Sinobacterium norvegicum: one gene and its partner. The protein of the gene in region 1 binds, or shares a complex with, the protein of each later gene. Links are inferred from orthologs where the notes say so. Each region holds a gene or a part of one and is shown on either strand. Other genes may lie near its edges. The genes, in order: L9P87_RS04390 and L9P87_RS07755.

Region 1 (3,242 bases):
AGTGGACAGCATTACCGTCAAGCGTCGCGGTGATGTACGTCAAGCCAAGCTGTACTACCTACGCGAGTTGTCAGGTCGTGCTGCACGTATCAAAGAGAAATTGGCAAAGAAATAAGCCGGTTTTACTTGGTACAGAAAAAGGTGGCCTCAGGGCCACCTTTTTTTATGCCTAAAAAAACTGTTAGGCTGTTGGCTGAGACTTGAAATAGGCGATGTTGTGAGTAGGCAGAGTGTGGGTATAGGAAGTCAGCAGCTGACTGCGTCGAACCGGCGTGAGATTGAGCGTTTTATAGAGGCCTGCTGGTTGGAGAAGGGAGTGTCCGATAATACCCTGGATGCCTACCGCCGTGATTTGATTACCTTTGCTGTTTTTCTTGCCGATGATGCTTTGCTGGCTGTCGTCGCGGCGCAGATCGAGGCCTTTATGGCCTCTCGGGCTGAGCAGGGGGTGTCTGCCCGCAGTGTTGCACGAGCGCTATCCTGTCTGCGCAGTTTTTATCGTTATCAGTTGCGCCAGGGCGCTATCGTTGATGACCCGGTGGCGACGATCGAGGCGCCGAAGCTGGGTAAGCCGTTGCCCAAAACGCTGTCAGAGGCTGATGTCGATGCCCTGTTGGCGGCACCGGATGCCGGCGACGCCCTCGGTTTGCGCGATAAGGCGATGCTGGAGTTGTTGTACGGTAGTGGTCTGCGGGTGACGGAGCTGGTCAGTGTGCAGATGTCGATGGTGAACTTTTCGGCTGGCGCATTGAAGGTGGTGGGGAAGGGCGGCAAGGAGCGTTTGCTGCCGATAGGGCAGGAGGCGCTGTACTGGCTTGAGCGCTTCTGCCGCGAAGCCCGGTTGGGTTTCTTTTCGGGCGAGGCTGGCGAGGTTGTCTTTCCGAGCTCGCGGGGGCGGCAAATGACCCGGCAGACATTCTGGCATCGTATTAAGCGCTACGCGCTGGAGGCGGGCATACAGAAGAGCTTGTCGCCGCACACGTTGCGCCATGCCTTTGCTACCCACCTGCTCAATCACGGTGCCGATCTGCGGGTGTTGCAGCTATTACTGGGTCACAGTGACTTATCGACCACTCAAATCTATACCCATGTTGCCAAGGCGCGATTGCAGTCGCTGCATGATCAGCACCACCCTCGGGGTTAGCGATTGCTGTTGTCGTCACAGGATGATGTGATCTCGTTGGTGGGTGGCGGAACTAACGGTTGATTGGCGACTCTAATGCTATTAGGGTGATGCCAGTAAAACGAATTATTAATAAGTGAGTAGGATATGTTAAAGGCGGGTGTATTACAGGTTGTATTGATTGTTGCTGTGTTGATATCGGCGTTTTCGGTACAGGCGGCAGAGGCGGTGATCGATAGCGATCAGGTATTGGCCAGGATTAAGCAGTCGCGCCCCGATCTGCAATTTGGCGCAGTCGAGCAGAGCCCAATGAAGGATATCTACCAGGTGCAGATTGTGAATGGGCCGCTGTTATACATTAACCCGCAGGGAAGCCACTTTGTGGCCGGTGAGCTATTTGAGGTGGCACCAAGCGGCGTGGTTAACCTGACCGAAATGGCGCAAAACGCGCCCCGTAAGGCCTTGATGGCCGGAGTGGATAGCAAGGATATGATTATCTTTGCGCCAGCGGGTGAAACCAAGGCAACGGTGACCGTGTTTACCGATGTTGACTGTTACTACTGTCAGAAGCTGCATCAGGAAGTCCCGGCGTTGAATAAACTCGGTGTTGCCGTGCAGTATATGGCCTATCCCCGTGCCGGTATTGGCTCGGAGTCCTATAACAAGATTGCCAGTGCCTGGTGTGCCGATGATAAGCAGGAGGCGATGAACAAACTGAAGGCGCGTCAAAATATTGCCAAAAATGTCTGTGCCGACAACCCGGTGGCCGAGCAGTATGAGCTTGGCGGTCGGATGGGTGTCAGCGGTACGCCGGCGCTGGTGCTTGAGGATGGCAGTCTGGTGCCAGGTTATATGCCGGCCAACGAGCTGGCTAAGCGTCTCGGCATTCAGTAATCGTAACGACCGAGGCGGCCGTCGCAACTGCGGCGGCTTTTTTTTGTCTGTGAATTGCTGTTGATCGTCGGAACAGGGCTGCGGTCTTTGTCGCTATATCTTTAGTATTTACCGAGGCAAAAAGAGGGTACAATACGCTGCAAATTTTAGCTGTTTAGGTTGTGGCGGCGGTTGTGAGGCATTTTTTGACCTGTTTTAAGCCGGTTGCAGTCTAATAAACTATTAAAAATCAAATGACTTGCTAGTCATATGCACTATTTAGATGTTGATTGAGGATGATATTTTGAAACCAGTGAAAGTCGGGCTATGTGGCTTGGGTACTGTCGGTAGCGGTACTGTAAATGTGTTAACTCGCAACGCGGCTGAAATTGCAGCGCGTACTGGTTGTGAGGTTGTTGTTGAGCATATTGGTGCTCGCCGCGATAACCCCCATTGTGATACCTCAAACATGCAAGTCAGCCGTGATATTTTCGCCGTTGCAGAAGACCCCAATGTCGATATTGTGGTTGAGCTGATCGGCGGTTGTGACATCGCCAAAGAATTAGTGTTGAAGGCTATTGCCAACGGTAAGCACGTGGTGACAGCCAACAAGGCGTTGATTGCCTTGCACGGCAACGAAATTTTCGCTGCGGCAAAAGAACAGGGTGTCAGTGTTTGCTATGAGGCCGCTGTCGCCGGTGGCATCCCAATCATCAAAGCACTGCGTGAAGGTTTGGCTGGCAATAAGGTCGAGTGGTTGGCCGGTATTATTAACGGCACGGGCAACTTTATTCTGACCGAAATGCGCGACAAGGGACGTGCCTTCGAAGATGTGTTGAAAGAGGCGCAGGAGCTTGGTTATGCCGAGGCTGACCCTACTTTCGATGTCGAGGGTATCGATGCGGCGCACAAGCTGGTCATACTCGCCTCTATTGCCTTTGGCATTCCGCTGCAATTTGATAAGACCTATACCGAGGGCATTACTAAGATTGCCAAGGCCGATGTCGAGTACGCCGAGCAACTGGGCTACCGTATTAAACACTTGGGTATTGCCCGTCGTCAGCAGAACGGCGTCGAACTTCGCGTTCACCCGACACTGATACCCGAAAAGAGCTTGATCGCTAACGTTCACGGCGTGATGAATGCGGTGATGGTTGAGGCCGATGCTGTTGGTCCAACACTGTATTACGGTGCCGGTGCTGGTGCTGAGCCTACCGCCTCTGCGGTGGTCGCCGATATCATTGAT
Region 2 (3,236 bases), 720 kb from region 1 along the record:
GCGGACATTGCCGCGATCAAAGGCCTCTTTCGCCAGGGTGAGATAACGACGACTAATGTGCTTAATCCCCGCCTTGGCGGCGAGATTGTTCGGCTCAATATCGAGAATCTGACGGTAACGGTCATAGGCGTTGTCGCCCTTGGGTTTCATCAGCCGATTACGCTCGAAGGCCTGATCGGCCTCCATTAACATAAAGGCCACCCACTTGCGCTGGCGCTCCGCACTCTGCTGCTGCAGCTCGGCCTTGCTGGGCTGTAATTTGATCGGCACTGACGGCTGCGGTTTTTCCGGGGCGGCGCCACAGGCGGCCAAAAAAACAACCATCAACGCCACCAATAAATGACGGTGTCCTGCCAACTCGCCCGCTCTGTTCAATGCCTGTGCAGCCATCATTCTCTCTGTTATTCCTCAACTAATGCCTGACGCATAATCGCATCGACAAGACTTCGCTAACTTTCGGCGTTAGTATACATCACTCTTATCGGCATATTTGTTGGTATTATCACAGACCTTGGGGAATGTTTTACCATTCTGCTGGTCGAATACTGCAGTGCCGATTAATCACAAGGATATCCGACAATGCCCCGCCAGTGTTTTTCTTTCATTTTACTCACGCTGCTGACCTTGATCTCGCCGTTGGCAACCAGCCAAAGCGACCCCTTTGCCAACAGCTCGACCTCTGGCGATAGTTTTTTAACGGTCGATCAGGCCTATCAAACCGATGTCAGCGTCATCAACGAGCAACTCACCCGCATTCACTGGCAGATCACCGACGGCTACTACCTCTATCGCCACGCCTTCAAAGTTAAAATCAACGGCGACAATATTACCGATGCCGTTACCATTCCTGAGGGACTGGCCAAACAGGATGAATACTTCGGCGATGTAAACGTCTATTACCAACAGGCTGAGATCGACATCACCTCGCAACCAGCATCCGCCTATGACTTGAGCGTCACCTATCAAGGCTGTGCCGATGCCGGCCTGTGCTACCCGCCAGAAACCATCCACTATCGCGTCGACCCCAGCACCGGCAGTGTCGCCCTGGCCGATAGCAGCGGCGGCAACACCTCAGCCGTCACGGCAATCCCAGTCGCCCCCGCCATTGCCAACGATGGCAACAGTTCGATCTTCGTCATCATCATTTTCGCCCTGCTCGGCGGTATGATTCTCAACCTCATGCCCTGCGTGCTACCGGTACTATCACTGAAAGCGCTGGCAATGAACAACCAGGATATCGAGCACTCCCGCCAGCAAAGCTGGGCCTATACCGCCGGCGTTGTTATCAGCTTTGTTGCCATCGCCCTGCTGTTAATTATCTTACGCTCACTCGGCGAGGCGATTGGCTGGGGCTTTCAATTGCAGACGCCCTGGTTTGTGGCACTGCTGGCGTACCTCTTTTTATTCCTCGGCCTGGCCATGGCCGGCTATACCGAATTGGGCAGTTCACTGATGGGCGCCGGCCAGTCATTAACCCAGGGCAACAGCCGCCAGAGTTCATTCTTTACCGGCGTCTTGGCCACCGTGGTCGCCAGCCCTTGCACCGCACCTTTTATGGGGGCTGCCACCGGTTACGCGCTGACCCAATCAACACCCGTCGCCATTATCGTCTTCGCCAGCCTCGGCTTGGGCATGGCCTTGCCGATGCTATTGATTAGCTATATTCCCAGCCTCCACGACAAACTGCCCAAGCCCGGCGCCTGGATGATCCGTTTCAAGGAGTTTTTAGCCTTTCCTTTATATGCCACCGCATTGTGGTTGCTATGGGTGGTCGGCCGTCAAACCGGTATCGACGGCGCAATCACGGTACTCGGCGGTGGTATTCTCATCGCCTACGCACTGTGGGCATGGCGCGGTAAGAGCAAGGCCAGAGTCACCGCCATCGTCGCGCTGTTAGCCGCCTTCTACCCGCTGGCGAATAACCAGTTGCAGCCCCTAAGCCAGCAGAATAGCGTCGCCGACAGCGAGTACCAAGTCTTTAGCGAATCATATTTGGCCGAGCTACAGCAGCAGGGTAAACCGGTTTTTATCAATTTTACCGCCGACTGGTGTATCACCTGTTTGGCCAATGAAAAGACCGCGCTTAGCACCGAGAGAGTACAGGGGTTCTTCAAGCAGCAGGGCATCGTGGCACTGAAGGGCGATTGGACCAATTACAATCCCGAGATTACCGCCACACTGGCCAAGCATGGTCGTGGCGGCGTGCCGCTCTATCTTTTTTACCCAGCCGACAGTCAACAGCCTATTATTCTGCCGCAGTTGCTTACCGCCGATATCATCGAAGATCAAATAATGGATTCACTGTAAACTTAGCGGTGTCAAAATTCGGATTAACTTCGAGGAAAACACGGTGAATATGCTTACATGTTCACCGAATCGACAAAAATAGCATTTTTTGGTTGCCAAAAAGCCAAAAAATAGTGCAAAATCCCTCCCAATCGCTGAATAACGCTTGAAAACCGGTTTGACTCTGCTACTTTTAGAACTTAGCGGCAAGTTAGCGGCATAATAACCGATTATTCTAAGAAGTTTTATTTGGTAGCACATCGATATAGATGTTTTTATCGACAGAGGATTTTTACCGTGGCAAACATTCTTGTACTCAACGGCCCCAACCTAAACCTATTAGGCAGCCGCGAGCCCGAAATTTACGGTTACAGCACTCTGGAAGATATTAACCAGCAATTGGTGCAAAGTGCCAGTGATGCCGGCCACCAACTCGACGACCTGCAGAGCAACGCAGAACACGAGCTGATCGACCGTATTCACCAAGCACAGGGCAATATTGATTTCATCATTATCAACCCCGGCGCCTTTACCCATACCAGTGTTGCTCTGCGCGACGCCCTTGCCGGTGTGGCCATTCCCTTTATCGAAGTCCATCTTTCCAACGTCCACGCCAGAGAGCCCTTCAGAAAGCATTCCTATTTATCGGATATTGCTGAAGGTGTGATCTGTGGCTTGGGTGTCGACAGTTATCACCTCGCCCTGCAAGCCGTTATCGGCAAGCTCGGCGTTTAACCCCCTATTATTTAACCACCGTATTAAGGCGTTATTATGGATATCAGAAAAGTTAAAAAACTGATCGAACTACTTGAAGAATCAAACATCGATGAGCTTGAAATAAAAGAAGGCGAAGAGTCTGTGCGCATCAGCCGTAATGGTTCCTCTGCCACAGCGCCTGTTTATGCTCAGCCAGCAGCCGTTGCCCCCGCGCCCGTTGCTGCAGCTGCCGC

Evidence for each region.
Region 2: the proteins of L9P87_RS04390 (region 1) and L9P87_RS07755 are in contact, whole or in part, in a crystal structure (PDB 1JZD), measured with the Escherichia coli proteins. The link is inferred for Sinobacterium norvegicum from one-to-one orthologs.

The regions. Positions count from the first base shown.
Region 1 is NZ_CAKLPX010000001.1:1,007,032-1,010,273, reverse strand. Bases 227-3,143 are described here. They hold L9P87_RS04390 (DsbC family protein), read left to right. Parts: upstream 227-1,270; coding sequence 1,271-2,017; downstream 2,018-3,143. Other genes in these bases: L9P87_RS04385 (homoserine dehydrogenase), read left to right, coding at 2,301-3,143; xerD (site-specific tyrosine recombinase XerD), read left to right, coding at 227-1,144. In the rest of the region: rplS (50S ribosomal protein L19), read left to right, coding at 1-115; more of xerD, read left to right, coding at 218-226; more of L9P87_RS04385, read left to right, coding at 3,144-3,242. UniProt on the Escherichia coli protein: Acts as a disulfide isomerase, interacting with incorrectly folded proteins to correct non-native disulfide bonds.
Region 2 is NZ_CAKLPX010000001.1:1,731,709-1,734,944, forward strand. Bases 33-2,943 are described here. They hold L9P87_RS07755 (protein-disulfide reductase DsbD family protein), read left to right. Parts: upstream 33-579; coding sequence 580-2,307; downstream 2,308-2,943. Other genes in these bases: L9P87_RS07750 (hypothetical protein), read right to left, coding at 33-393; aroQ (type II 3-dehydroquinate dehydratase), read left to right, coding at 2,584-2,943. Also shown: more of L9P87_RS07750, read right to left, coding at 1-32; more of aroQ, read left to right, coding at 2,944-3,021; accB (acetyl-CoA carboxylase biotin carboxyl carrier protein), read left to right, coding at 3,058-3,236. UniProt on the Escherichia coli protein: Required to facilitate the formation of correct disulfide bonds in some periplasmic proteins and for the assembly of the periplasmic c-type cytochromes.